3 regions of the Buttiauxella agrestis genome follow, and region 1 is predicted to be linked to each of the others. Evidence: predicted binding sites of a transcription regulator. Region 1 holds the regulator's gene; each other region holds the start of a gene.

Region 1 (10,229 bases):
TACATGAAACAGTAAAATGTGTGAAGCATAGCGATCAAATCGTCATAACTAATGATGGAAGTCGCGTGATGAAAAGGAATAGCTGAATGAAGAAGATTGGTGTGGTGCTCAGTGGTTGCGGGGTCTACGACGGAAGCGAAATTCAGGAAGCTGTTATTACCCTGTTAGCAATCGCTCGCTCTGGCGCTGAAGCTGTTTGCTTTGCACCCGACAAACCTCAAGCAGATGTTATTAATCACCTCGCTAATAATGAGTCTATAGAGCATCGAAATGTGCTTGTTGAGGCGGCTCGAATCACCCGTGGAGTGGTGACGCCATTGGCGCAGGCCGATGCCAGCGAATTGGATGCGCTGATCGTTCCCGGTGGTTTTGGGGCAGCGAAAAACCTGTGCAATTTTGCAAGCCTCGGCAGCGAGTGCGTGGTTGATGGTGATTTACGTCGTCTGGCCCGCGATTGCCACGATCAGGGCAAGCCGCTCGGCTTTATCTGTATTGCCCCGGTGATGCTGCCAAAAATTCTCGATGTTCCGGTGCGTTTGACCATCGGCACTGATATTGATACAGCAGAAATTGTTGAAGAGATGGGGGCTGAACATGTTCCGTGCCCGGTTGATGACATCGTGGTTGATGAAGAACACAAAGTGGTGACGACGCCTGCTTATATGCTGGCCACACGCATTGATGAAGCGGCATTGGGTATAGAAAAACTGGTGGCTCGCGTTGTGAGTATGACTGCATGAAGAAAGGGCGTGTTGCGCTCTTGGGCACCCTCAAGCGTTGGCTATTACGCTGTGCGCTGGCGCTGGTGGGCGTGTGGTTGGCGGGGATAATCCTGTTCAGCTTTATGCCGGTACCGTTTTCGGCAGTCATGGTCGAACGGCAATTTAGCGCCTGGTTCTCAGGTGATTTTGGTTATGTGGCGCATTCCGATTGGGTCAGCATGGACGAAATATCACCGTGGATGGGGCTTGCAGTTATTGCGGCAGAAGATCAGAAATTCCCGGACCATTGGGGGTTTGATGTTTCCGCGATTGAAAAAGCCATTGCTCACAATGAACGTAATGAAAATCGCGTTCGCGGTGCGTCAACGCTTTCCCAACAAACGGCGAAGAATCTGTTTTTATGGGATGGGCGGAGCTATGTTCGCAAAGGCCTGGAAGCGGGATTAACGCTTGGTATGGAAGTGGTGTGGACGAAACGCCGGATCCTGACTGTTTATCTGAATATCGCAGAATTTGGAGAGGGGATTTTTGGTGTGGAAGAAGCTTCGCAGCGTTACTTCCATAAACCAGCAAGTCGCCTGACGGCGTCGGAAGCCGCTTTGCTTGCCGCAGTATTACCTAATCCAATCCGCTTTAAAGCGAATGCACCTTCAGGTTATGTTCGGCAACGCCAGCAATGGATTTTGCGCCAGATGCGCCAGCTAGGTGGCGAATCGTTTATGGCGCAGCATGAGTTGAAGTGAGTTAATCTTCGTCAAAACCGGCATTGAACAGCGCGATAACCGCGTTCAATGCTTGTTCTTCTTCAGGCCCGGTGACTTCAATTTCAATGTGGCCACCTTTGGCTGAATCCAGCATCAGTAGTGCAATCACACTATTAGCTTCGGCTTCGGTTCCGGCCTCGTTGCGCAATATCACTTCGGCATCAAAACTCTGCACCAGTTCGAATAGTTTCATAGCCGGGCGCGCATGCATGCCCAGCTTATTGGTGATCTCAACGGTTTGTTTTACGGTCATGGTTTGCGTTTTTCCAGCGTACGGTGACGGGACTGCACGTTTTTCCCACGTGAGCGGAAATAGTCTGCCAACTGTTCTGCAATATAAACCGAACGGTGTTTACCGCCAGTACAACCAATCGCTACAGTCAAATAGCTGCGGTTGTTGGTTTCCAGCATCGGTAACCAAAGCTCAAGATAGCTACGCGTCTGGTAGATAAAGTTGTGTACTTCGGTATGACGATCAAGGAACGCTGCAACAGGCCTGTCGAGACCCGTCATTGGACGCAGTTTTGGATCCCAGTGCGGGTTTGGCAGGAAGCGCACGTCAAATACGTAATCTGCATCAATCGGAATGCCGTGCTTAAAGCCGAAGGATTCGAAGACCATCGTCAATTCACGTTCACGCTTGCCGAGCAGACGAGTCCGTAGCATTTCCGCGAGTTCATGCACCGACATTTCAGAGGTGTCGATGATTAAATCGGCTCTGGATTTCAACGGCTCCAATAGATCGCTTTCTTCATCAATCGCACTTTCCAGCGACAAGTTTTTACTGGAAAGCGGGTGTAAACGACGTGTGTCGCTATAACGACGAATCAGCGTGTTGCGATCGGCATCGAGGAACAGCAATTGTGGAGAAAATGAATCAGGTAGATTGGTCATCGCCTGTTCAAAAATTTCCGGGTTTTCCGGCATGTTACGCACGTCGATGCTGACTGCCGCAGAAATCTGTCGCTCTGCGAGAGTTTTGGCAAGATCAGGCAACAGCACCACTGGCAGGTTATCTACACAGTAGAATCCCATATCTTCTAGTGCACGCAAGGCTACAGACTTCCCTGAACCAGAGCGGCCGCTGACAATCATCAGCACCATTTTATCACTCCCCCAACTTCTCTTGCTGTGGCACGCACATGACCGCAGCCAGATTATTCACTTTCACTACCATGTTCGGTTTCGGTAATGATCTGATAAAGCTCTTCATCACTCTGCGCTGAACGCAGACGTCGGCAAATCGTTTTATCCGCCAGACGTTTTGCCACCAAAGACAAAGTGTGCAAATGTGTTTTTGTCTGATCGGCCGGAACAAGTAGCGCAAACATCAGGTCGACCGGCTGATTGTCAATAGCATCAAACGCGATAGGGGTTTCCAGTTTAATAAATACCCCAACGGCGCGGGTGGTATCTTCTTCCAGTTTTCCGTGAGGAATGGCGATACCATTGCCGATACCGGTACTGCCCATGCGCTCACGCGTCAGCACCGCCTCAAAGACGACTTGAGGTGGCAGACCGAGCTGTTTCGCCGCGAGTTCACTGATAATTTCCAGCGCACGTTTCTTACTTTGGCAATGTACATTGCTACGGGTACATTCTTTGTTCAGGACATTACTAAGTTGTAGAGCAGAATCGTTGTTCATCATAAGTTCACCTAAGCACTCTGTTGTGGCAACGGCCCGTTACTTCCGTAACGAGCCGTGAATGCCAAAACCGTTGCCTGGATTATCAGTGTTGTTTTAGTTTATCTTTATGTTTGGTTAACTGGCGCGCCAGTTTATCAATCAGACCGTCAATCGCCGCATACATATCCTGCCCTTCAGCGCTGGCATGTATTTCACCACCATTGATATGAAGTGTTGCGTCGGCAATATGCGTGACTTTTTCCACTTTTAACACAATATAGACTTGGTTAATCCTATCGAAGTACTGCTCCAGTTTGGCAAACTTCGTGCTCACAAAATCGCGCAGTGCGTCAGTGATTTCGACGTTTTGTCCTGTAATGTTGAGCTGCATAGTGTCTTCCTTATCGGTTAAGTCACACCAGTTGTTTACGCTGGTTTGACGGTGGTATGGATAAAGATTCTCGGTACTTCGCAACAGTGCGGCGTGCCACCATGATCCCCTGATCCGATAGCATAGTCGTTAACTTGCTATCACTCAGCGGTTTCGCAGGGTTTTCCGCAGCAATTAATTTCTTCACCAAAGCCCGAATAGCCGTGGAGGAGGCTTCACCGCCGCCCTCGGTATTGACATGACTTGAGAAGAAATACTTCAATTCAAAAATGCCTCGCGGACTGTGCAAATACTTTTGTGTGGTCACGCGGGAAATGGTGGATTCGTGCATTTCGACCACTTGGGCGATATCAGCAAGAACCATCGGTTTCATATGCTCTGCACCGAACTCAAAAAAGCCTTGCTGCTGTTCAACGATGCAGCGGCTAACCCGCAGCAAGGTATCATTGCGGCTTTCAAGGCTTTTGATCAGCCACTTCGCTTCTTGCAGGTTACTGCGAATAAATTGTGAGTCGCTGTCATTGCGGGCATTGGTGCCCATAGCAGCGTACTGTTGATTTATTTTTAGACGCGGGATGCTGTCGGCATTAAGTTCCACCGTCCAGCGGCCCTGAGTTTTTTTGACCAACACATCAGGGATTACATACTCTGGTTCGCTGGTCTGAATGGACTGGCCCGGACGCGGATCAAGCGACTGAATCAGGCACATCGCCTCTTTCAGCACTTCTTCTTTCAGACGCGTGACGCGCATCAGGCTGCGGAAATCATGGTTGGCGAGCAAGTCGAGATGTTCGCTGACAATCAGGCGAGCTTCGGCTAACCAGGGTGTTTCTCGCGCGAATTGTGAAAGCTGTATCAGGAGGCAATCACGAAGGTCGCGTGCGGCGACGCCGACAGGATCGAAGCGTTGCACGCGTTTGAGCACCGCTTCCACTTCGTCGAGGGTGATTTCTTCATCGCCCATGCTTTCGAGAATTTCATCCAGCGAAACGGTCAGATAGCCCATTTCGTCAACGGCATCAACAATAGACGTTGCAATAGCGGTGTCGGTATCAGAAAACGGAGTGAGATCGACCTGCCACATCAGGTAATCCTGGAGTGACTGGGTGGTTTCACCCTGATAAACCGGCAACTCGTCGTCTATATAGTCAGTTCCGGTTCCCGATGGCGTACCTGCGGTGTAAATTTCGTCCCAGCTGGTGTCCAACGGTAACTCGTCGGGCATCTCTTTTTGTTCGAGTGCCTCACGAGTATCTAACGCTTCATTTTCACGAACTTCCTGAGTTTCAATTTCTTCATGCAGATCGGTTTGCTCAAGCAGTGGGTTACTTTCCAGTGCTTGCTGAAGTTCCTGCTGTAATTCTAACGTCGACAGCTGCAACAGACGAATTGCCTGCTGTAACTGTGGAGTCATAGCAAGTTGTTGGCTGAGCCGTAATTGCAAACCTTGCTTCATATTCAGAGCGAACTTCCTCAGGTGTAATCGTTAATTATTCCTACCCTATCAGAGTCTGAACTCTTCGCCCAGATACACGCGTTTAACATGCTCGTCTTCCAGGATCTCGGCTGGAGTGCCATGGGCGATTAAATGGCCCTGGCTTACGATGTAAGCGCGTTCACATACGGCTAACGTTTCGCGTACGTTATGGTCAGTTATCAGCACCCCAAGCCCGCTGTCGCGTAAATGCTCGATGATTCGCTTGATGTCGATAACGGAAATTGGGTCAACACCTGCAAAAGGTTCATCCAAAAGAATAAATTTTGGATTTGCAGCCAATGCGCGAGCAATTTCAACACGGCGACGCTCACCACCGGACAAAGATTGCCCGAGGCTATTACGCAAATGCTCAATGTGGAACTCTTCCATTAGCTCATTGGCGCGGTCTTCACGCTGCTCGGTAGAAAGATCATCACGGATTTGCAGCACGGCCATTAAGTTATCGAACACGCTTAAACGGCGGAAAATAGACGCTTCTTGAGGCAAGTACCCAATACCACGTCGTGCACGTGCATGAAGCGGCAGCAGGCTGATGTCTTCATCATCAATAATAATGTTGCCCGCATCACGCGGAACAATACCGACCACCATATAAAAAGTGGTGGTTTTCCCTGCACCGTTAGGGCCGAGCAAACCGACAATCTCACCTGATTTAACGGTCAGACTGACGTCTTCTACAACGCGGCGGCCTTTGTAGGCTTTAGCGAGATTTTTTGCAATTAAAGTAGCCATAACGAATTAGTTACTCTTTTTCTGCGCAGGGGCGGGGGCCGGAGCCTTGCCGTCTTTTTTCTGCAACTGAGAAGGAACCAGAACGGTCGTAACACGTTTACCTTTTTCGCTAAAGGCCTGCATTTTCTGCTCTTTAACGAGGTAAGTAATTTTGTCGCCTTTGATATTGCTATCGACCTGCTCCAGATAGGCATTGCCGGTCAGCACGACAAAATCGTTTTGCAGCTCATAGTGCATAGTCGATGAGTGGCCGCTAACGGGTTTACCGCTATCTTGCATCTGATAGAAAGTGGCTGGATTACCGTAGCCATCGATCACTTCTTTGCCTTGCTCGCCGCCAGGGCGGGTCACAACGACTTTGTCGGCATTAATCTTGATACTACCTTGCGTCACAACCACATTGCCGGTGAAGGTGACGACGTTGCCCTGCATATCAAGCGACTGTTGGTCAGATTCAATGTGAATCGGCTGATCGGTATCACCGGTCAGCGCAAATGCCGAAAAACTGGCGGCTAAAAGTGTACTGGTCAGTACTAAATTACGGCTGAGTTTGTTTATTCTGGATTTCATAGGATGTTCTAACCTTTTCAATCAGCTCGGCATTTTTGCTGCGTAAATTACCACGCATTTTGAGGCCGGTGGAGTTAAAGCTGGTTCCGTACAAGGTTACCTGGTCATCAGAGGCAACATCCTGAGTGACTAAATTAACCTGCGCATTATCCGTGGTAATTTTGCGTAGCTGCGAATCTGGCGTCAGAGCTGTAAGCACCACATTCCCATACAGATACAGCATCCGATCGTTAGTAAGTTTGGCGCGATCTGCTCGTAATGACCAGGTGGCGACTTTGTTTTCGTCGTATTGCGTCATCACCGGATTGGTGAACCACGAAACGGCGGTTTCGGAAAAATATTCAACGTGCTCAGCAACCAGTCGGTAATTTAAAGCCCCTTCAGGACTGTAGGCGAGAGTCGTGGAATGTTCACTTTTATAGGTTGGTTCATTCGTGTTCACTGTTGGAGGCGCAACGGCGTCTTTGTCGACCAGATTCACACCGATCAAAATCAGCACCAGCAATGAAAGCAGGATGATAACCCAACGTCTGGTCTTACTCATATAGATAGCCCTTTGGCCTCATCAAGCTTACCTTGTGCCAGTAACAGCAAGTCGCAGACTTCACGCACTGCTCCACGCCCGCCAGCAATACGTGTCACGTAGTCGGCACGAGGAATCAGCAAAGGATGTGCATCCGATACCGCAACGCTCAAACCGACTTTAGCCATCACAGGCCAGTCGATTAAATCATCACCCACATAAGCCACGTGTTCAGCTGGGATCGCGAGCTTATCTAAAAGATCCTGAAAAGCCACAAGCTTATCGGACTGACCTTGATAGAGATGCTTGATACCCAGCGTTTCACAACGGTCTTCAAGCAATTTTGCTTTACGTCCGGTAATAATCGCGACGTTTATATCTGATGTCAGCGCACAGCGAATACCATAGCCATCACGCACATTGAATGCTTTCAGCTCTTCGCCACTGTTGCCCATATAAATCAGGCCATCAGACATCACACCGTCAACGTCTAAAATGAGCAGGCGCACATTAGCGGCCCGCTCCATAACGCGCGCACTTACCGGCCCATAACAAGTGGCAAGAGACGCTTCATGGTTACTCATTAAGGCTAATCCTTTGTTAAACCACGCCTGCGCGTAGCATGTCATGCATATGTACCACACCGAGTAGTTGGTCGCCATCTGCAACCAATACCGAGGTAATATGGCGAGACTGCATCAAATTCAATGCATCAACCGCCAGGACTGTTGGGCGAACGCGAATTCCGCCGACGGTCATGACATCTGCGATATTCAGGGTGTGAAGATCTACGCCCATATCAAAGACACGACGTAAGTCACCATCCGTGAAGATCCCTTCGATTTTCATCAGGTCATCACAGATTACGGTCATCCCCATATTTTTACGCGTTATTTCCAGCAGTGCATCACGCAATGAAGCATCTTTACTGACATGCGGTATTTCATCGCCGCTGTGCATGATGTCGCTGACACGTAATAACAGTTTACGACCCAATGCGCCGCCTGGGTGAGAAAGTGCAAAATCTTCTGCGGTAAAGCCGCGTGCTTTGAGCATCGCAACAGCAAGTGCGTCACCCATGACCAATGTGGCAGTGGTGCTTGATGTCGGAGCCAGGCCCAGCGGGCAGGCTTCTTGTGGCACTTTCACGCACAGATGGATATCCGCCGCTTTGCCCATTGAGCTTTCGGGACGGCTGGTGATGCAAATGAGTGGCACCTGCAAGCGTTTGAGAACGGGAATCAGCGCCAGAATTTCGTTCGACTCGCCAGAGTTTGAAATAGCGATGACAATATCTTGCGCGCTCACCATGCCGAGATCGCCGTGGCTGGCTTCACCAGGATGGACGAAGAACGAAGGTGTGCCGGTACTGGCAAACGTCGCGGCCATCTTTTTACCGATGTGCCCTGACTTGCCCATGCCCATAACGACCACTTTGCCCTGGCAATAGAACATTCTTTCACAGGCTTGTGAGAAATCTGAGTTGATGTATTGCTCGAGCTGATCCAGGCCTTCACGTTCGATCTTCAGGACATCTCTGCCTGCTTGTTGAAAGTCAAAACCCGGTTGTAAATTAATCTGTGACATAATTTCCGTTCCGTTTTACCCAACGACCGGTGATGCAAGAAACCACAGCACCGCAATCCATACGAAGAAGCTACATGTTAACAGAGCACCTGCAGTCTTGCCGATAGAGCGAGGCTTACGCCAGCAAAGTACGGCGAAAATGGCACTAACAATCAACATGACCCAATAGTCCCGAGCAAAAGCGAGCGGGTCGATTTCACCTGGCGCGATTAACGCAGGGATGCCCAGCACCAGAACAATATTGAAAATATTCGAGCCAATGATATTACCAATTGCAATATCATCTTCGCCTTTACGGGCTCCGGCGATGGTCGTGGCTAACTCTGGCAGACTTGTACCGACTGAAATAATCGTCAGGCCAATCACTAATTCGCTCACACCAAAGTAATGAGCCAGCACGCTGGCGTTATCGATAACCATGCGTGTCGCCATTGGCATAATGATTAGGGCGACGGCCAGCCATAAAAACGCAACGGGGCGATTACCTTCTCTGGGAAGCTCTGCCAGCTGCTCGCGCGTTAAATTATCAGAGCCTTCATGCCCGGCGAGGCGTGCTATTTTAATGGTAAACAGCAGATACGCTATCGCTACAGCAATCAAAATTAAGCCATCGACGCGGCTTAACTGATTATCAAAAAGCAGCCAGCCAATAATTGCACTGACAACCAACATTAGGGGCAATTCGCGACGAAGAATATCGGAATTCACGGTAAATGGGTGTAAAAGCGCCGCTAAGCCGAGAATCAGCAAAATATTGGTGATATTCGAACCCAGTGCTGTTCCCACCGCTAAATTCAATTGACCATGAAGGGCGGCAGAGCTTGCGACGAGAAGTTCAGGCAACGAAGTCCCGATACTGACGACCGTTAAACCAATAAGCAGTGGTGGAACCCCAAAACTGCGGCAAAGAATGGACGCGGCAAACACCAGCCGGTCGGCGCCATAGACGACCAAAAGCAAACCAATGATTAACAGAGCTGTAGCTAACAGCATTCAAAATCCTTTATTCAGGTATAATCGCCGGTCTTGTGCTGTGAAAGTACCGGCAGAGCTTACAGATCTGTAGGGTCGGGCATAATTCTTAATTCTGACTTTATGCGGCAGAAAAGTAAAACAAATGCCAGTTTTCGCTAATCGGGACGGGTAATATTCTGTAAAAATGATGGGTTGGAACTGAGTTTCCATTCAATACCTCGTCCGTGAACTTGATAAAAGGAAAGATGATGAGCCAGACGCAGACGAATCTGGTCGAAATTCGCGGTGTTAGTTTTACCCGCGGCAGTCGGCGCATCTTTGACAATATTTCACTGAACGTGCCGCGCGGCAAGATTACCGCCATAATGGGGCCTTCAGGTATTGGTAAAACAACCCTACTACGGTTGATCGGTGGACAAATTCAGCCCGACAGCGGTGAAATCCTGTTTGACGGTGAAAATGTACCCGCGATGTCGCGCTCACGTTTATACACTGTTCGCAAACGCATGAGTATGCTGTTTCAATCCGGCGCGCTATTTACCGATCTCAATGTCTTTGAAAATGTGGCATATCCTCTTCGGGAGCATCGCCGCTTACCGGAAGAATTGCTGCGTAGCACCGTGATGATGAAGCTTGAAGCGGTTGGATTACGTGGAGCCGCTAAACTGATGCCTAACGAGCTGTCTGGCGGGATGGCCCGACGAGCAGCACTTGCCCGCGCCATCGCACTCGAACCCGATTTGATTATGTTTGATGAGCCATTCGTTGGCCAGGACCCTATTACTATGGGGGTTCTGGTAAAACTGATTTCAGAATTAAACAGTGCGTTGGGTGTGACA
Region 2 (10,229 bases), 4.4 Mb from region 1:
GCCTTTGCCGTCAGGGATCATGTCTTTGACATCGCCCTTACGCTCGCCCATCGCCTGCATCACAGAACCCTGGTGCTGTTCTTCGATATCCAGAGTCACGTTCTCGAACGGCTCTTGCATACGACCATCGATCATACGGTTGATTACTTTCGGACGGGACACAGCCAGTTCGAAGCCTTCACGACGCATGTTTTCGATAAGTACAGACAGGTGCAGTTCGCCACGACCGGATACACGGAATGCATCCGCATCTTCGGTTTCTTCAACACGCAGTGCAACGTTGTGCACCAGCTCTTTGTTCAGGCGGTCAAGAATCTGACGAGAGGTAACGAATTTACCTTCTTTGCCACAGAACGGAGAGGTGTTGACGTTGAAGAACATGGTAACAGTGGGTTCATCAACAGACAGTGCTGGCAGCGCTTCAACATTTTGCGTATCGCAAAGGGTGTCGGAGATGTTCAGCTCGCCCAGACCGGTAATCGCGATGATGTCGCCGGCTTCCGCTTCGGTGGATTCAATACGCTCCAGGCCAAGGTGGGTCAGTACTTTACCGACTTTACCATTACGAGTTTTACCTTCGCTGTCGATGATAGTGATTTGCTGGTTAGGCTTCACTTTACCGCGTTTGATGCGACCGATGCCGATAACACCAACATAGTTGTTGTAGTCGAGCTGGGAGATTTGCATCTGGAACGGACCGTCGAGGTCAACGGTTGGTGCTTTTACGTGGTCAACAATCGCCTGGTACAGCGGGGTCATGTCTTCCGCCATATCACCGTGATCGTTACCCGCGATACCCATCAATGCTGATGCATAGATGATTGGGAAATCGAGTTGCTCGTCGGTTGCGTCGAGGTTTACGAACAGGTCGAAGACCTGATCAACAACCCAGTCAGGACGCGCGCCAGGACGGTCAACTTTGTTGATTACAACAATCGGCTTCAAACCATGGGCAAACGCCTTTTTGGTTACGAAGCGCGTCTGCGGCATTGGGCCATCCATTGCATCAACGACCAGCAGAACGGAGTCTACCATGGACATTACACGTTCAACTTCACCACCGAAGTCGGCGTGCCCAGGGGTATCAACTATGTTGATACGGTAGTCATTCCATTTGATAGCGGTGTTTTTAGCGAGGATGGTAATCCCACGCTCTTTCTCCAAATCGTTGGAGTCCATCACGCGTTCAGTAGCTTCAGCACGGTCATTACTGAAAGTACCAGATTGCTGCAGCAGCTTATCAACCAGGGTAGTTTTACCATGGTCAACGTGCGCGATGATGGCGATATTACGCAGATTTTCGATCACAACTTTGCCTCAGGCATTAGAAATAGCGCGTTATTGTACACGTATTAATCGAAGGACATAACAGGATCACAAAGAACTTTTACAAACAATGTAAAAAGTAAGGGTTTGTGATCGCTTTCACGGAGCAAAAAAGGGAGCTACAACGAAAATTGCACCAATATGGTGCTCAAATCTCAGACTGAAGCACTACATTGGTGCAAACTATCCATCGTGGTGCAGCCCTTTTGCACTATAGTGCGCATGATAGCGCCTTTTTGGGGTAATTTAAAAGTTGGCACAGATTTCGCTTTAATCATTTCAGGGCAACAAGCCAATTCAATGACCAAATCCGGGAGAGTTAAGTATGTCCGCTGAACACGTTTTGACGATGCTGAATGAACACGAAGTGAAGTTTGTAGATTTGCGCTTCACTGACACTAAAGGTAAAGAACAGCACGTCACTATCCCTGCTCATCAGGTTACTGCTGACTTCTTCGAAGAAGGCAAAATGTTTGATGGTTCTTCAATTGGTGGCTGGAAAGGCATCAATGAATCCGACATGGTTCTGATGCCAGATGCGTCTACCGCTGTCATTGACCCATTCTTCGCTGATTCTACGCTGATCATTCGTTGCGACATTCTTGAGCCTGGCACCATGCAGGGTTATGACCGCGACCCACGCTCCATTTCCAAGCGTGCTGAAGACTACCTGCGTTCTACTGGCATCGCCGATACCGTGCTGTTCGGGCCAGAACCAGAGTTCTTCCTGTTCGACGACGTTCGTTTCGGTAGCTCTATTTCCGGTTCTCATGTCGCTATCGATGATATCGAAGGCGCATGGAACAGCGGCACCAAATACGAAGGCGGCAACAAAGGCCACCGTCCTGCAGTTAAAGGCGGTTACTTCCCAGTTCCTCCGGTTGACTCCGCTCAAGACCTGCGTTCTGCAATGTGTCTGACTATGGAGCAAATGGGCCTGGTTGTTGAAGCTCACCACCACGAAGTGGCAACTGCTGGTCAGAACGAAGTGGCTACCCGCTTCAACACCATGACTAAAAAAGCAGATGAAATTCAGATCTACAAATATGTGGTTCATAACGTTGCGCATGCATACGGTAAAACTGCGACATTTATGCCAAAACCAATGTTTGGCGATAACGGTTCTGGTATGCACTGCCATATGTCCCTGGCTAAGAACGGTGTAAACCTGTTCGCGGGTGACAAATATGCAGGCCTGTCTGAGCAAGCGCTGTACTACATCGGTGGTGTTATCAAACACGCTAAAGCCATCAACGCCCTGGCTAACCCAACCACCAACTCCTACAAGCGTCTGGTCCCGGGTTACGAAGCTCCAGTCATGCTGGCTTACTCTGCCGCTAACCGTTCTGCTTCAATCCGTATCCCAGTAGTTGCATCTCCGAAAGCACGCCGTATCGAAGTGCGCTTCCCGGACCCAGCGGCTAACCCGTACCTGTGCTTCGCAGCACTGCTGATGGCTGGTCTTGATGGTATCAAGAACAAAATCCATCCGGGCGAAGCAATGGACAAAAACCTGTACGACCTGCCGCCAGAAGAAGCGAAAGAGATCCCGCAAGTTGCTGGCTCTCTGGAAGAAGCACTGAACTGCCTGAACGAAGACCGCGAGTTCCTGACTGCGGGCGGCGTGTTCACTGATGAAGCTATCGATGCTTACATCGCTCTGCGTATCGAAGAAAACGACCGTGTGCGCATGACTCCACACCCAGTCGAGTTCGAACTGTACTACAGCGTTTAATCACGTTGTAAATACCCAGAACTTTTAGCCCATCGTTGATGGGCTTTTTTCTCCACAAATAACCTGTTGCCGCAATATCTTTTGCCGACGGGAAACTATAATGCACCATCACAGTGCAAATTATCGGAGACTGCTGTATGGCAACCGGCACACTGCCCGATGCTGGGCAGATCCTGAATTCTTTAATCAACAGTATTTTACTGGTGGATGACGAGCTGGCAGTGCATTACGCCAACCCGGCGGCACAGCAACTTTTGGCGCAGAGTTCGCGCAAGCTGTACGGCACTCCATTACCAGAACTGTTGAGTTACTTTTCGCTCAATGTTGGCTTGATGCAGGAAAGCCTGACCGCAGGCCAGGGCTTCACCGATAACGAAGTCACACTGGTTATTGATAGCCGCTCCCACATTCTTTCCCTGACTGCACAACGTTTACCAGAAGGATACATCCTGATGGAAATGGCGCCGATGGATAACCAACGTCGCTTGAGTCAGGAACAGTTGCAGCAGGCGCAACAAATTGCCGCCCGAGATTTAGTCCGTGGGCTGGCGCATGAGATTAAAAATCCACTGGGTGGGTTACGTGGAGCAGCCCAACTGCTGGCCAGAGCCTTACCAGACCCGTCACTGACTGAATACACCAAGGTGATTATTGAGCAGGCTGATCGCTTACGGAATCTGGTAGATAGACTGTTAGGCCCACAACAGCCGGGAATGCACGTCACTGAAAGCATCCACAAAGTGACAGAGCGCGTGATGAAACTGGTGTCGATGGAATTACCAGCAAACGTAACGCTGGTCAGAGACTACGACCCAAGTTTGCCGGAGCTGGCTCACGATCCCGACCAAATTGAACAGATTTTATTAAATATTGTTCGCAATGCCCTTCAGGCGCTTGGCAGCGACGGCGGTGAGATAGTGTTACGCACACGCACCGCATTCCAGCTTACGCTGCATGGCACGCGCTACCGTCTGGCGGCGCGTATTGACATTGAAGACAACGGTCCGGGCATTCCGGCCCATCTGCAGGACACACTATTCTACCCAATGGTGAGCGGACGTGAGGGAGGGACAGGTTTAGGTCTTTCCATAGCACGCAACTTGATAGATCAGCATTCGGGAAAAATCGAATTTAACAGTTGGCCAGGTCATACCGAGTTTTCGGTTTATCTGCCTATTCGTAAGTAGAGGTCTTTATGCAACGAGGCATAGTTTGGATCGTTGATGACGATAGCTCCATCCGTTGGGTGCTGGAACGTGCTCTGACCGGAGCGGGTTTAAGCTGCACCACCTTTGAGAGCGGCAGTGAAGTCCTTAATGCTCTTGCAACCAAGACCCCGGACGTTTTGTTATCTGACATTCGCATGCCCGGCATGGACGGCCTGGCGCTGCTTAAGCAGATTAAACAACGCCACCCGATGCTACCGGTCATCATAATGACGGCTCACTCAGATCTTGAAGCCGCCGTGAGTGCCTATCAACAAGGCGCTTTTGATTACCTGCCAAAACCTTTTGATATTGACGAAGCGGTCGCACTCGTTGAGCGCGCCATCAGCCACTATCTGGAACAACAGCAGCCGCGCAACGTACAGGTGAATGGGCCGACCACCGATATTATCGGTGAAGCACCGGCTATGCAGGATGTGTTTCGCATTATTGGCCGTTTGTCACGGTCATCAATAAGCGTGCTGATTAACGGTGAATCGGGTACCGGTAAAGAGCTAGTCGCACATGCTTTGCACCGCCACAGCCCACGGGTGAAATCTCCTTTTATTGCGCTGAACATGGCCGCAATTCCAAAGGATTTGATTGAGTCTGAGCTGTTTGGCCACGAGAAAGGCGCATTCACCGGTGCCAATCAAATTCGCCAGGGACGTTTTGAGCAGTCTGATGGTGGCACGCTTTTCCTTGATGAAATCGGCGATATGCCGATGGATGTGCAAACTCGCTTGCTGCGTGTATTAGCCGATGGGCAGTTTTATCGCGTTGGCGGGTATGCGCCGGTGAAAGTCGACGTCCGTATTATTGCCGCGACTCACCAGAACCTTGAGTTGCGCGTGCAGGAAGGGAAATTTCGCGAGGATTTATTCCACCGTCTGAACGTGATTCGTGTGCATCTGCCACCGTTGCGTGAACGCCGTGAGGATATTCCGCGCCTGGCCCGCCATTTCTTACAAGTGGCAGCTCAGGAATTAGGCGTAGAAGCCAAGTTGCTGCATCCTGAAACTGAAAATGCTTTAACGCGCCTGGCCTGGCCTGGTAACGTGCGCCAACTGGAAAACACCTGCCGCTGGTTAACAGTGATGGCGGCAGGCCAGGAAGTGTTGATTCAGGATTTACCGGCAGAATTGTTCGAAACCACCATTCCCGATAGCCCGACGCATTCGCAATCGGACAACTGGGCAACACTTCTGGCTCAATGGGCCGACCGGGCATTACGTTCCGGTCATCAGAATTTACTTTCTGAGGCACAGCCAGAAATGGAGCGCACCTTGCTAACAACGGCGCTGCGTCATACGCAAGGTCACAAGCAGGAAGCCGCGAGATTACTCGGCTGGGGGCGCAATACCCTGACGCGTAAGTTAAAAGAGTTGGGGATGGAGTAACAAAAAGGCGGCTTTCAAGCCGCCTTTAGTTTTATATGACACGCGAGAATTGTTGCAGTCGCGCCTTCTGACGCAAGTAACTATCAAAACACATGCAGATATTACGGATTAGCAGGCGCCCTTTTGCCGTTACCTGAATATGTTTACTGTCGATATCCACCAGCCCATCTTTCGCCAACGGTTCCAACAGTTTTAAATCCTCTGCGAAATACTCGGCAAAATTCAGATCCCAAAGCTGCTCTATTTCGGCAAATTTAAGCTGGAAGTTGCAGATAAGTGCTTTGATAACGTCTCGACGAATGCAGTCATCACGGGTGAGTACCAGGCCACGCCACAGCGCATCGCCCTGGCTATCAACCTGTTGATAATAGGTTTTAAGCTCTTTCTGGTTCTGAGCATAACAGTCGCCAATCATGCTAATGGCAGAAACACCCATCCCCAACAAGTCGGTATCGCCCTGCGTGGTGTAGCCCTGGAAATTACGGTGCAGCTTGCCTTCGCGCTGCGCAATCGCCAGTTCATCATCCGGGCGCGCGAAGTGGTCCATGCCAATAAACTGGTATCCGGCATGGGTCAGCGAGCCGATAGTTTCTTGCAGAATGTCGAGTTTTTGCTGTGCGCTGGGCAAATCAGTATCTTTAATTTTGCGCTGTGCGGCAAACAAAGTCGGCAAATGGGCGTAGTTAAAAACGCTCAGGCGGTGCGGACTGAGTTCTGCGACGCGTTTAAGCGTAAAAGCAAAGCTTTCTGGTGTCTGCTTTGGCAGGCCGTAGATTAAATCGATATTAGTCGAGGTAAAGCCGAGTTCGCGCGCACGCTGAATCAACGCAAAGATAAACTCTTCGTCTTGCTCGCGGTTAACCAGGCGCTGCACTTCTTTGTTGAAATCCTGCACCCCCATGCTCAGGCGGGTAAAGCCTTCCTGACGCAGATGGTCGAGCACATCGAGTTCGATTTCACGCGGGTCGATTTCAATAGACAATTCGGCGTCTTCGTTGAAATTGAAATGACCACGCAGAAGCCCCATCAGACGGCTTATCTGCGCTTTACTGAGGTAAGTCGGTGTACCGCCGCCCCAATGCAATTGACTGACGTGACGGCCCTTAAAGAGCGGCGCACGGTGGGCTATCTCTTGTTCCAGCGCATCTAAATACTGATCGGCTTTGTGAGTCTGGCGGGTAACAATTTTATTGCAGCCGCAGAAATAGCAAAGCTTGTGGCAGAACGGGATATGGACATAGAGCGACAGCGGGCGCTCAGGGTAACGAGCAACCGCTTCAAGAAACGCCGCCTCGCCGAAGTCTTCTGAAAACTCCAGCGCGGTGGGATAAGAGGTATAACGCGGCCCTGAATAATTATATTTCTGGATCAGGGCCAAATCCCAATCGATTAACTGCTCAGACATTCTCACTCCCTCCGGTGATGCCGCATTCGTTGACGGCGCAACGACTTTTGTAATCGCGACAGCCGCCGTAGTTTAACGAATAACCACAGCAGATAACACACCAGCGGAATAACCACGCAAAGAACAGGTAATCCCATTGAGGTAAACCGTTAGTCAGTGCCTTTAAGCAGGCGCATCAAGTCATCGCCTTTCTCTTCTTCATCTTCGTCATCTTCATAAGAGATGCCGAGTTCTTCCATCAGTGCATCAATACGATCAAGCTTAGCGTTAACCCAAGCCTGCTCTTCTGCATTGAGAGTTTCACCTTCTTCAAGACGCTCTAACAGCGCATCCAGGCGCTCATCATTTTCCAGCAAATCCAGTTCAGCCTGTGGTGTAAGCATAGGTTTCTCAACTTTAGGTTTGTGCTGTTTTGGTTTCTTGACCTGGACTTCAGTTACGCCCAGAGCAACGGGTTTTTTACTGCCGATACGCGGATCTTTAGCCTGAGAGCTACCTGTTCCACTTTTAGCCTGAGTGCCACCACTTGCGCGACTCCCCGCAGCGTGTCCACTGTGCTTTTTATCGCGTTTACGGTCACGCGCTTCACGATCTAACTCTTCACGCGTTTTACGACGTGCTTTTGAAGGTTTGGAACCAGGTGCTGCTGAGTTTTGTTGCTTCATAATAGGTTATCTTGAGCCATTTTTATTCAGTATAGAATTGCGGCGGAATCTAGCAGAAAGCAAGCAAAGAAAAAAGGCGGCAGGTTAACCTGTCGCCTTTTTCTTGTCTCTGGACCCTTCATAGGTCACACAATCCCTGTTTGCACTCGACGCCCTGTCTTTCCCTTGCAAACAACTTCCGTGTAGTTCCTTGTCCTTTTAAAACGTCTCCTGACGTTGCCTCCTGGCATTTCCCTGGTTCTTCGTCATCATGACGCTCCTGAACCCTCATCCTGAGTTGCTATCCTTTGTGGCTCTCCTTTGCCTGTGCCGCTTACTTTACGCTTACCTATGGATACTACAAGATGAGCATTAGAGTTAAGTCATTGCCATCATTAAGCCATTCCTGAATAACCATATGTTATATAAACACTTTAAATTATGTCTGCATCTCACAACACTGCGTTATCTGCCAATATGAATGGTCAATGTCTTACAAGCCTCGGGCGAATTTCTGTAAGCCTGTGAGCCATGCCGAGAAACACGGCGTTTTGCTCATGTTCAGGTATAATCCCCCACAATGCTCATCCTGAGGGAGACAACCGTTTTGAAAAACTGGAACTACCAACTGACCCACTTCGTGCTTAGCGCACCGGATATTCGCCATTTACCTTCTGATACCGGTATTGAGGTTGCTTTCGCAGGCCGCTCAAACGCAGGGAAATCCAGCGCGTTAAATACGCTGACAAATCAGAAAGCACTGGCTCGTACCAGTAAAACACCTGGCCGTACGCAGCTCATCAACCTGTTTGAAGTGGCTGAAGGCTTACGTGTGGTGGATTTACCGGGCTATGGCTACGCCGAAGTACCGGAAGAAGTAAAACTGAAATGGCAGCGCGCGCTTGGCGAGTATCTGCAAAAGCGTAATAGCCTGAAAGGTTTAGTGGTGCTGATGGATATTCGTCATCCGCTGAAAGATCTCGATCAGCAAATGATTCACTGGGCTGTTGCCAGCGGTATTCCCGTGATGCTGCTGCTAACTAAAGCCGACAAACTGGCCTCTGGTGCGCGTAAAGCACAACTGAATATGGTGCGCGAAGCGGTTGTAGAGTTTAACGGTGATATTCAGGTTGAGGCGTTTTCCTCACTGAAAAAAATCGGCGTGGATGTGTTACGTCATAAGCTTGATGGTTGGTACAACGATATCCCACCAGCGATCGAAGAAGACAGCGTAGAAGAAGACGACGAAACTACTGGGGAATAAGTAATGTATGGGGAAACTCGTGCATTTCCTGACTCGCGCCCAATAAAAAACGCCCCAGTCATTACTGACTGGGGCGGCTAAAATATTCAGCCAAATCCGATTACGTGAAGTAAAAGGTCTGAAAGATAGAACATCTTACCTCTGTACCCTACGCAAATAACTCTACTCCTTTTTAATCGGTTGAAAAAGTATTTTTTGTAGTTTTTTTTCACCCTTTACACACCGATATTGAAGCGTCATCACAAAAAGCTATGAGTTATGTTGCTTAGTTACATAAATCGCTTTAATTAGTGAGCTTCATCCCAGTTTACACCGCTTCCAACTTCCACCAGCAACGGCACATCAAGTTTCATGCTGCCTTCCATCAGCTCGTGAATTTTCTTCGATACGGCTTCCAGATCATCTTGATGCACTTCAAACACCAGTTCATCGTGTACCTGCATGATCATTTTCACACGCGGTTTTTCTGATTCAAGCCAGGCATCGACAGCAATCATGGCACGCTTGATGATATCGGCTGCCGTTCCCTGCATTGGGGCGTTGATAGCCGCACGTTCAGCACCAGCGCGACGGGCCGCATTACTGGAATTGATATCAGGTAAATAGAGACGGCGGCCATCCAGCGTTTCGACATAACCCTGCTCTTTTGCCTGCTTGCGAGTACGCTCCATATATTCCAGAACACCCGGGTAGCGCTCGAAGTAGAGATCCATGTATTTCTGCGACTCTTTTCGCGGAATATTGAGCTGGCGTGACAAACCAAACGCACTCATGCCGTAAATCAAACCGAAGTTGATCGCTTTCGCGCTGCGGCGTTGCTCGCCAGAAACATTATCCAGCGGAATACCGAATACTTCCGCAGCCGTCGCGCGGTGGATATCTTTGCCCTCAGCAAACGCCGTCAGCAGCCCTTTATCGCGGGATAAATGCGCCATGATGCGCAGTTCAATTTGCGAGTAGTCGGCAGAGACAATCAGGTAATCCTTCGGCGCAATAAAGGCCTGACGAATACGACGTCCTTCTTCATTACGCACTGGAATATTTTGCAGGTTTGGTTCGGTTGAAGATAAGCGCCCGGTTGCCGCAACAGCCTGATGATAAGAAGTGTGTACGCGCCCCGTTTTCGGGTTAATCATCAGCGGCAGCTTATCGGTATAGGTCGATTTCAGTTTTGCCAGCCCACGATGCTCAAGAATAACTTTAGGCAATGGATAGTCCAGAGCCAGCTCTTCCAGCACTTCTTCAGATGT
Region 3 (10,229 bases), 3.3 Mb from region 1:
GACGCCGATTGGGGTTGCCGTGAATACCCATTTAAATATTCATCTGCATAATGCCGCTATTCAGGAATTCATTCCGAACAAACCAAATACTGAATCCGTGTTCCCGGGCGCCCCCGTTGCGGAGCAAGGGTATATTTACCCACTGGAAAAACCGGGTATTGGTGTCGGGTTCGACCAGCAAAAAGCAGAAGCCTTCCCGGTGGAATATCGCCCGCACGAGTGGACGCAAAGCCGCTTACCCAATGGCGCGATTCACACGCCTTGAGTTCCCTGGCGATAAGCTAAATTGTCGTGGTTATAGGGGGTGACGTAGGTGCAGGAATAATTGATATCAACGATATCGCTAATTTCGAACACGCGTCCCCCTTCAAGAATTCCCCGGTTGATGATGCGCATCGCCGGGCTGCCCTTTTTACACTCCAGCAATACTGACTGTTCTTTGTTAATTGCTACAGCCTGATAACTGGTTAATAAATGTGAGATACGAAAGCCTTTACTCAGCACATATTGTTGAATCGACCGTTCAATAACTTTCTGATTCAAATCAGGAAAATCCTTAACCGGCATGCGTGATATTTCGATTTGTACTTTCTGATTATCGACATAGCGCAGGCGGCAAAACTGCCAGATATACTCATCGGCCCCCAGACCAAATACCTGCTGCTCCTCAAGACCGGGTAATTTTTTATGCAGATTCACCATCCGGAAAGTCATCTGGTCGAAACGCTTTTCAGTGATGGAGTTATAAACCAGCGGATTATTACGTGCCTGCGGATTAATCCAGATACCCGAGCCTTGTATAATTTCGACGACGCCAATGCTGACCAGTTTTTCCAACGCTTTGCGAATAGTGAAACGCGAAACATCATATTCCGCGGCAAGCTGGCGCTCGGGCGGTAATTTGCGCCGCTGATTATCATTGTGCTGGTAAATTTTGCTTAACAGATCCTGGATAACAAACTCTTTTTTCTTCATGTCCGATTCACCAGTCGCTGAATTGCGTGATGTTTAAATAGTCCAGTTTGGAGTAAAACATAACATCCCGTCTTGAGCTGAGATAGACTAACCTCGTCTATGGAAACCATTATAAAAACTAACCTCTTAACGGATCTAAAAGAATGACATCTCGCAAGCTCATAAGCCTGGTAAGCGGTGTACTGATTCTGGCAGTTCTGTCCCCTATTCTTCTCAGCGTCTATTTCGCGCATCGTAATGCTGAAGAGGTTTTCCACGAGGAATTAGCCGAATTTGCCGATCACGCCATGTATCGCACCAGCAAAGTCATCGATCAGGCAGTTGCGGCCGTAGATGAAATCAACCTGGTCGATGATAATACGTGTTCAAAAGCCCATGCAGAAGCCATGCATCGCATCGCGCTTAAATATCGCTACGTGCAAGAAGTCATGTTTCAGGATAAAAACCACATTCTGTGCACGTCACTGGTGTCTTACGAAAACAACAATTTAATTGGCAAACCGGATCGCGTTGGCGCTAATGGTTTTAATGCCTGGTACACCACCCCACCCACACCGGGATTTAAACGGAAAATGGTGTATATCGGGAAACTGCCTCATCTGGCGCTTGTCGATCCGATGTCGTTTATTGATATCCTGCCGTTCGGAAAATATACCTTAAATATCGCCATGGTGGGCTTGGGTAAAAACCAGCTGATTGCCAGCAATAGCCATTTTGTCCCTGATGAATGGCGCGCTCCGCTTATCCAGGGCCTCGACGAGTTTCAGACTGACGACGATTTTTACATTATCCGCCGGGATAACGATCTTGGGCTGGCCATGATTGCCTGGGCATCGCGAGAGCCGATGAACGGCGTCTGGTACGAACAACTTTTCATCTGGCTCCCCGTCGGTCTGGTCATTAGTCTTGCTGCGGGGATATTCCTGATTAGTATTCTGCGGCGTTTATTATCACCGCGTAATCGCCTGATGGATGCCATTAGAAATCATGAAATCAGTGTGGTGTATCAGCCTATTGTCCACCTGCAAAGTGGTGAAAGTGTTGGCGCTGAAGCCCTGATTCGCTGGCAGCAACAAGATGGTTCCATGCTTAACCCGGATGCATTTATTCCCCTGGCAGAGCAGACTGGGTTAGTGACGCAATTAACCGAACAAGTCATTGAGTTAATATTTATCGAGCTTGGGGAGTGGCTTTGCCAGCATCCTGACCACCATATTTCGGTTAATTTAGGTGTACGCGATGTCCGTAGCCTGCATATTCTGGAGGTTATTCAGCCTTATTTGGTTCGGTATTCTGTCAAGCCGGGACAAATCGCATTTGAAATTACTGAGCGTGGTTTTGCTGATCCAAAAATAACTGCGCCGATCATTGCGCAATATCGTCAAGCCGGACACGCCATCTACATTGATGATTTCGGGACGGGATACTCAAGCCTGAGTTACTTGCAGGATCTTGACGTCGATATTCTTAAAATCGACAAGTCATTTGTTGATGCCCTCGAATATAAAAACGTCACACCGCATATTATTGAAATGGCCAATGCATTGGGTATTTTGATGGTAGCCGAAGGGATTGAAACCCCGAGCCAGGCCACCTGGTTACGTGAGCAAGGCGTGCAGTACGGCCAGGGCTGGCTGTTCAGTAAAGCCCTGGCAAAAGATGAATTTATCCAATGGGTTGAGAGTTATCGCGCCAAAGTGGCGAAATAAGCGGGTTATTTAACCCCCAGGCGCTTAGCCAGACGGTGTAAATTCGCCACATCCAGCTGTAACTGGCGGGCGCATGCCGCCCAATTCCCCGCGCAGGACGCCAGAGTGCTGATAATAATCTGACGCTGGAAATCATCCGTCGCGGTGCGCAAATTATCCGCCAACGGCGCTGAAACCGCAGGCTGATTCACGGATTTGGTTTCACTATCGGCTAACTGGAAATGCTGCGGTTGCAGCCAAATTTCACCGTCCGGCTTACCTGAACGCGCCAGTACCGTGGCTCGATAAAGCGCATGTTCCAGTTCGCGAATATTCCCCGGCCAGTCATATCGACGGAGCAGATCACGGGCAGCCTCGCTCAAAGCCACCTGCTTGAGTCCCATTTTCACGCGGCTTTGCTCGCAGAAAAACCCCGCCAGCAAAGTGATGTCATCGCCCCGCTCGCGCAGTGGCGGTACATGCAGCGGAAACACGCTTAAACGGTGGAATAAATCGGCGCGAAACGACCCTGCCAGCACATGTTGCTTAAGGTCACGGTTGGTCGCCGCCAACACTCGCACGTTCACTCTTTGGCTGCTGTCATCGCCGACGCGCTGAATATCGCCATATTGTAAAACCCGCAACAATTTCGCCTGTAATGTTAATGGCAACTCGCCGATTTCATCCAGGAACAGCGTGCCGTTGTCTGCCATTTCAAACTTGCCGGTTCGATGATGAATGGCTCCGGTAAACGCCCCTTTTACATGGCCGAATAATTCACTTTCCGCCACGCTTTCCGGCAGTGCCGCGCAGTTGAGATAAACCAGTGGATTCGCCGCACGCGCCGAGCCACTGTGAATAGCACGCGCCACCAGCTCTTTCCCAACGCCAGTTTCCCCGGTGATCAGCACATTCAAATCAGAGCCAGCAACGATTTCGATCTCTTTCTTGAGTTGCACCATTCCCGCAGATAAACCAACCATTTCAGCGCTGCTGCTTTTCGTGCTGATGGGGGCGCTCGTCACAGCAGGCGTTTGATTTTCAAGTTGTTCCATCAGCAACGCGTTATTCAGTGCTCCCGCGGCGAGCACGCTAATTAACCGTAACTCTTCATCACTGAAATGGTCGAATTGCAGCGGGTCCATACCGTCAACGGTTAACGCCCCAATCAAATTTTGATCGGCAAACAGCGGCAGTCCAAGGCAAGCATGCACTTTTAAATCTGTATGGTCGGGAATCAGCCCATCGTAAGGGTCAGGTAATTCGCTATCCGCCGGAAAACGCACCACATCACCCGCGCGGGCAATCGCCTCAAGGCGCGGATGTGCGTCCAAATCAAAACGCCGGCCGAGCACATCCTGCGCCAGTCCATCAATCGCCAACGGGCGAAACTGCCGCGCTTCGTAACGCAATAATGCCGTGGCATCCCCCCCTAAAAGCTGGCGCAAAGTGCGAATCAAACGGGCGAAACGATCCTGGTGAGAAATGCCGCTTTGCAGGTCGATGGCGATATTGGCAAGGGAAGTAATAGACAGGCTCATTAGCGGCTCCAGATTGGGAAAGTTTAAAGTTACCGCGTAATGGTCAAAATGACAAAATTATTGTCATAAAGACAATTTTAATGACTGTCTTTATGACAATTAAATTTTAAGTGTATTTATAAATAACAATAAAAATCAAATGATTAAAAAGTTGGCACGCTGATTGTAATACATCAAATACGAGCATCATTTTTTTAATTCTTTTTGAGGGTATTTTCAATGGCGATTCAGGTTAAAAACAACATCCAATGGGTAGGTCAACGTGACTGGGAAGTGCGTGATTTTCATGGCACCGAATATAAAACACTGAAAGGCAGCAGCTATAACAGCTACCTGATTCGTGAAGAAAAAACCGTGCTGATTGATACCGTTGACCACAAGTTCAGCCGCGAATTTGTGCAAAATCTGGCGGCTGAAATTGACCTGAATACGCTTGATTACATCATCATTAACCATGCGGAAGAAGACCACGCAGGCGCACTGACTGAGTTAATGTCGCGGATACCCAACACGCCAATTTACTGTACTGCCAACGGCGTGGACTCTATCAACGGGCATCACCATCATCCTGAATGGAATTTCAATGTAGTTAAAACCGGTGACAGTCTGGATATCGGCAACGGCAAGCAACTCATCTTCGTTGAAACCCCCATGCTGCACTGGCCAGACAGCATGATGACGTACATGACGGGCGATGCGGTGCTGTTCAGTAACGATGCCTTTGGTCAGCATTACTGTGATGAACATCTGTTTAATGATGAAGTTGATCAGGTGGAATTGTTCGAACAATGCCAGCGTTATTACGCCAACATTCTTACCCCGTTCAGCCGCCTGGTGACGCCGAAAATCACTGAAATCCTCGGCTTCAATCTGCCGGTGGATATGATTGCGACATCCCATGGCGTGGTGTGGCGCGACAACCCAACGCAAATTGTGGAGCTGTATTTGAAGTGGGCAGCGGATTATCAGGAAGATCGCATCACGATTTTCTACGACACCATGTCCAACAACACTCGCATGATGGCGGATGCAATTGCGCAAGGCATTACGGAAGTTGACCCGCGCGTAGCGGTGAAAATTTTCAATGTCGCTCGCCATGATAAAAACGAAGTTCTGACAAACGTGTTCCGCTCCAAAGGCGTGCTGGCCGGAACATCCACGATGAATAACGTGATGATGCCAAAAATTGCCGGTCTGGTTGAGGAGATGACCGGGCTGCGTTTTCGCAATAAACGCGGCAGCGCCTTCGGCTCCCACGGCTGGAGCGGAGGCGCGGTAGACCGTCTTTCCACCCGTTTGCAGGATGCCGGTTTTGAAATGTCGCTCAGTTTGAAAGCGAAATGGCGTCCGGATATTGATGCGCTGGAAAACTGCCGCGAGCATGGCCGTGAAATCGCCCGTCAGTGGGCGTTAACTCCGCTGGTTTCTGCCCCCGCTTCCGTACCGCAAGAAAGCGTGGTTGAAACGACCACCTGCGCTGATTTAGGCCCACGAATGCAATGCAGTGTCTGCCAGTGGATTTACGATCCGCAAACCGGCGAGCCGATGCAGGATGTCGCACCGGGAACGCCGTGGAGCGATGTACCAGACAGCTTCTTATGCCCGGAATGTTCATTGGGGAAAGACGTCTTTGATGTGCTGGCAACGGAGGCAAAATGAAACATGGCATCGTGATCGTCGGTTCGGGCTTTGCTGCCCGTCAACTGGTCAAAAATATCCGTAAGCATGACGCGCAGATCCCTGTACGCATGATTGCCGCCGACAGCATGGACGAGTACAACAAACCCGATCTCAGCCATATCATCAGTCTGAATCAACGTGCTGACGACCTCACCCGGCAGCGTGCCGGGGAGTTTGCCGAGCAGTTTAATTTAACGCTCAATGCCAACAGTTGGGTGTCCGAAATTAATCCTCGCGAGCGCCTGGTAAAATGTGGCGACCAGCAATGGCCGTACGACAAACTGGTGCTGGCAACCGGCTCGAGCGCCCTGCTCCCGCCGATTGACGGCAAAGAGCTGATGCTCACGCTCAATAGCCAACAAGAATATCTGGCCTGCGAATCGTCATTACGCGAGGCGAAGCGCGTGATGATTCTGGGCGGCGGTTTGATTGGCACAGAACTGGCGATGGATTTTTGCCGCGCCGGGAAGCAGGTTATTTTGGTGGATAACGCCTCCAACCTGCTCGCCTCGCTGATACCTGCGGAAGTCAGTAGCCGTTTGCAGCAGCGACTGAACCAGATGGGTGTCGAACTGTTGTTTAACCAGTGCCTTGAGTCGCTGAATAAAACACCGCAGGGAATCAATGCTGCATTGAGCAACGGGCGGACTATCAGCGTGGATGCGGTGGTGGCTGCGATCGGCCTGCGTCCAAACGTTGGGCTGGCGCAGCATGCCGGGCTGGCGGTGAACCGGGGGATTGAGGTAAATCGCCAGTTGCAGACGTCAGATGAGAATATTTACGCTCTGGGTGATTGCGCGGAAATAGATGGCAAAGTGCTGCCATTCCTGCAACCGATTCAGTTTAGTGCGATGACGCTTGCCAAAAATCTATTGGGAGCCGCAGACGGTCTGAGCCTTCCTGCAATGCTGGTGAAGGTGAAAACGCCTGAGCTACCTTTGCATCTGGCAGGGGAAACGCAACGCGGTGATTTGACCTGGCAAATCACCGCCGAGCCACAGGGACTTATCGCCAAAGGCTATGACGAGGCGCAACAGTTACGGGCGTTTATTGTCAGCGAAGCGCATATGAAACTGGCGTTTGGATTATTACGGGAATTACAGATTTAGCGGGTAATCATACGGGTGACGCAGGCTTCCTGCGTGAGGCGGATAATATCTGCGTCACCCCTTGCCTGACTTATTGAAAAGTCTACTCGTCAAGAATTGGCGCAAAGCCACCATAAATCATACGCTTGCCATCAAACGGCATCGACTCACCAAACTCTTTCATCCGTGGGTCAGACATCATTTTCGCATTCGCGGCATCACGTACTTCTTTGGAAGGGTACTCAATCCAGCTAAACACCACTTCTTCACTCTCTTCGGCTTTCACTGCCATACGAAAATCAGTGAGCTTGCCATCGGGCACATCGTCAGCCCAGCATTCAACAACGCGTAACGCCCCAAATTCTTTAAACAACGGTGCGGCTTTTGCGGCTAACTGCTTGTATTCATCCTTCTTTGCTGCGGGTACAGCAACTACGAAACCATCAACATAACTCATTGTGAACCTCCACGGTGTGGGAAGTACGGCAGATCATACGGGTAGATAATTTCTACCCGTGATGATTACGATTGTTAAGTTTAGTCGTTAAGAATGAATGCTTCCTGCTTAAAGATTGAGCAGCATTTCATATTGCGTACAGGGATCCTGACGGAAACCGCTGCTTTCGAAAAGTGGGGCGAAAGATTCCGGGATGGCCGTGGCGGTAAAAATCCCCGGGAAACGCTCACGTAAAAGCGTCAGCAATTTTTTGGCCTGCCCCTGACCACGTGCTGTTGGCTCAACATAAAGCATACGCACTCGCGGCGGCTGGGGAGAAGTCGCGACCATCGCGTAAGCCACGTCGTTCAGCACATAGGCCTTGCCGGGTAATTTATAGAGCGTCTCGGGGGCGGTCAGCCACGGCAAACGCTGACGGGAATCCGTCATCATTTTTCTCGCCATGACCATCGGGTCGATTTCTTGCAGCTCGCCCGTTTCGGTAAACAGCGTCGAATTCACCGCATTGAACCCCACCAGTGTCTGCTGGCGCACAAACCCCATGCGTTCATACAGCGCCAGCCCGCCGTCGTTACCGACAATCACCTCCAGCCACATCTTTTTATCGCCACGCGCACGCGCTTCATCGATTAATTGCTGCATGAACTGTTTGCCAAAGCCCTGACCGCGTAATTCAGGGCGAAGTGCAAATGCCGCCAGGCGGCTGGTTTGCCCACGGCGAGTAATGATTGCCAGCGCTTTCGGGACACCGTCTTGCGTCCAGACTCTGCTGTCATTAAAACTGATATCTTCGGCACTAAAACGCGACGCGAAGGTTTCACCATCAATGGTAAAAGGGACTAAATATCCTTCAAAACAATGAGAAAGAATTTCAGCCAGTTGATAGCTATTCCAGTTCGCCGCCGCGTTACTCATGACCTTGTTGTGCATTGCTACCTCATCAGATGGTGTGTTTTTCATCCACATTAGGGCACAACAGTCGGTTCGACCAGGCTTTTTTCCCGCTGAATATGAATGCGAAACCACGGCAAACAGAGTTGAATAAGCGGGCCAATGGCCAGCGCATATAACACGGTGCCGACGCCAAATGTGCCACCCATCAGCCATCCCGCCAGTAAAACCGTTAACTCAATCGCCGTTCGCACACTGCGCACTGACCAGCCGGTACGGGCGTTAATCCCGGTCATCAGACCATCGCGTGGGCCGGAACCAAACCCGGCGCCAATGTACATACCGGTCGCTATCGCATTGACCAGAATGGCCGCCAGCAGTAAAAAACTGCGTGCCACTAACGATTCAACCGGCGGCATCAGTGCTAGCGCTGCATCCGCAGCAAGGCCGAGCACGATCACGTTGCTGACTGTCCCCAGGCCCGGTTTCTGGCGCAGCGGGATCCACAGCAGCAACACCAGCGCCCCAACCACGATCATCACCATGCCAATATTTAAAGAAAAGATCCGCGCCACGCCAAGGTGGAATACGTTCCAGGGATCGGCGCCCAAATTTGCCCGCACGAACATAGCCGTGGAAACTCCGTACAACACCAGTCCGGTGTACAGTTGCAGCAAGCGACGAGCGATCATGATCTTTACCTCAGAAATCTGTTATGGCTTTACTTTTATACAAAATGGATATGATATTAAGGTCCAGTTATCACAAAGTGGATTGCTATGGCACAGCGCAGAACGGGTTCGTCATCACTGGTAAAATTGCTGGGGAACTGGCATCAGGATTTACCGCGTACGCCCGTTTATCGGCAACTGGCGGACGGGCTACGGCTGTTGATTCTGGATGGTCGCCTGCCGTTGGATAGCCGCCTGCCAGGGGAGCGCGAGCTGGCTACAGCGCTGGGGATTAGCCGCACGACGGTAGCAACGGCTCTGGCGCAACTGCGTGATGAAGGTTATCTGGCAAGCCGCCAGGGGTCGGGTTCGGTCACGATGCTGCCAGAAAGCGGGCAAACTGTTTCACCGCTGACAGGACGTGCCGCCACGCTGGATTTATCGACCGCCGCACTCAGCGCCGGGCCGGAGATTCATCAGGCCTATGCGAATGCCCTAATTGCGCTGCCAGAACATCTCGGCAGCACCGGTTACAATCAGCAAGGTTTGCCTGAACTGCGCGACGTTATCGCGCAACGCTACGCTGCACGCGGGCTACCGACAACTGCCGATCAGATTATGATCGTCAACGGTGCGCTAAGTGGTTTTGGCCTGATTCTGCGCTTACTGACCGGGCCTGGCGACCGTGTGGTTATCGATAATCCCACATACCCGATGGCGCTTTCAGCCATTAAGGGCGCATCGTGCCGGGCTGTTCCCGTCAGCCTGACCGAAGACGGTTGGGATACGGATGGGCTGGCGGCAACCATCGCACAAACATCGCCGCGCCTGGCCTATTTATTGGCCGATTTCCATAACCCGAGCGGGCGTTGTATGGATGCTGCCACGCGTGCCGCTATCGCTGAGATTGCCGCCCGAACGCGCACCACCATTGTGGCCGATGAAACCATGGTCGACCTGTGGTACGAAGCCCCTCCGCCGCCACCGCTCGCCGCTTTCGACGATGCAGACCGGGTGATTACGTTGGGTTCTGCCGGGAAAAGTTTCTGGGGCGGTTTGCGCCTGGGCTGGATACGCGCCAGCACGCGAACCATTGCGTCTCTGATTCAAATCCGCGATTCATTGGATTTAGGCTCACCGGTTCTTGAGCAACTTGCCGCCATTCACTTGTTCAGTGAAGCCGAAACCTTCCTGCCTCAACGCCGCGCACTATTGCGAGAGCGCCGAGACGCCTGCGC

The links. The regulator sigma-54, encoded in region 1, starts transcription at its own class of promoters, with help from an activator protein. The targets are predictions, from matches to a motif close to GTTGGCACANNTTTCGCTNT.
Region 2: glnA (glutamate--ammonia ligase) is a predicted target of sigma-54. The motif match lies at 1,579-1,598, and genes of this name have one in related genera.
Region 3: norV (anaerobic nitric oxide reductase flavorubredoxin) is a predicted target of sigma-54. The motif match lies at 4,355-4,374, and genes of this name have one in related genera.

The regions. Positions count from the first base shown of each region.
Region 1 is NZ_UIGI01000001.1:490,500-500,728, forward strand. Features, by position in the region: gene elbB (isoprenoid biosynthesis glyoxalase ElbB) at 87-740, shown strand; gene mtgA (monofunctional biosynthetic peptidoglycan transglycosylase) at 737-1,465, shown strand; gene npr (PTS phosphocarrier protein NPr) at 1,467-1,739, opposite strand; gene rapZ (RNase adapter RapZ) at 1,736-2,590, opposite strand; gene ptsN (PTS IIA-like nitrogen regulatory protein PtsN) at 2,644-3,135, opposite strand; gene hpf (ribosome hibernation promoting factor) at 3,218-3,505, opposite strand; gene rpoN (RNA polymerase factor sigma-54) at 3,528-4,961, opposite strand; gene lptB (LPS export ABC transporter ATP-binding protein) at 5,010-5,735, opposite strand; gene lptA (lipopolysaccharide ABC transporter substrate-binding protein LptA) at 5,742-6,305, opposite strand; gene lptC (LPS export ABC transporter periplasmic protein LptC) at 6,274-6,849, opposite strand; gene kdsC (3-deoxy-manno-octulosonate-8-phosphatase KdsC) at 6,846-7,412, opposite strand; gene kdsD (arabinose-5-phosphate isomerase KdsD) at 7,429-8,415, opposite strand; gene DY231_RS02490 (calcium/sodium antiporter) at 8,431-9,408, opposite strand; gene mlaF (phospholipid ABC transporter ATP-binding protein MlaF) at 9,639-10,229, shown strand, end outside.
Region 2 is NZ_UIGI01000001.1:4,910,686-4,920,914, forward strand. Features, by position in the region: gene typA (ribosome-dependent GTPase TypA) at 1-1,308, opposite strand, end outside; gene glnA (glutamate--ammonia ligase) at 1,652-3,061, shown strand; gene glnL (nitrogen regulation protein NR(II)) at 3,199-4,248, shown strand; gene glnG (nitrogen regulation protein NR(I)) at 4,257-5,666, shown strand; gene hemN (oxygen-independent coproporphyrinogen III oxidase) at 5,698-7,071, opposite strand; gene yihI (Der GTPase-activating protein YihI) at 7,221-7,736, opposite strand; gene yihA (ribosome biogenesis GTP-binding protein YihA/YsxC) at 8,323-8,979, shown strand; gene spfP (small protein SpfP) at 9,066-9,113, opposite strand; gene polA (DNA polymerase I) at 9,267-10,229, opposite strand, start outside.
Region 3 is NZ_UIGI01000001.1:3,812,966-3,823,194, forward strand. Features, by position in the region: gene DY231_RS17990 (enolase C-terminal domain-like protein) at 1-265, shown strand, start outside; gene DY231_RS17995 (GntR family transcriptional regulator) at 253-975, opposite strand; gene pdeB (cyclic di-3',5'-guanosine monophosphate phosphodiesterase PdeB) at 1,119-2,684, shown strand; gene norR (nitric oxide reductase transcriptional regulator NorR) at 2,690-4,204, opposite strand; gene norV (anaerobic nitric oxide reductase flavorubredoxin) at 4,424-5,863, shown strand; gene norW (NADH:flavorubredoxin reductase NorW) at 5,860-6,993, shown strand; gene DY231_RS18020 (DUF1428 domain-containing protein) at 7,076-7,429, opposite strand; gene DY231_RS18025 (GNAT family N-acetyltransferase) at 7,538-8,359, opposite strand; gene yczE (membrane protein YczE) at 8,395-9,009, opposite strand; gene yczR (MocR-like transcription factor YczR) at 9,100-10,229, shown strand, end outside.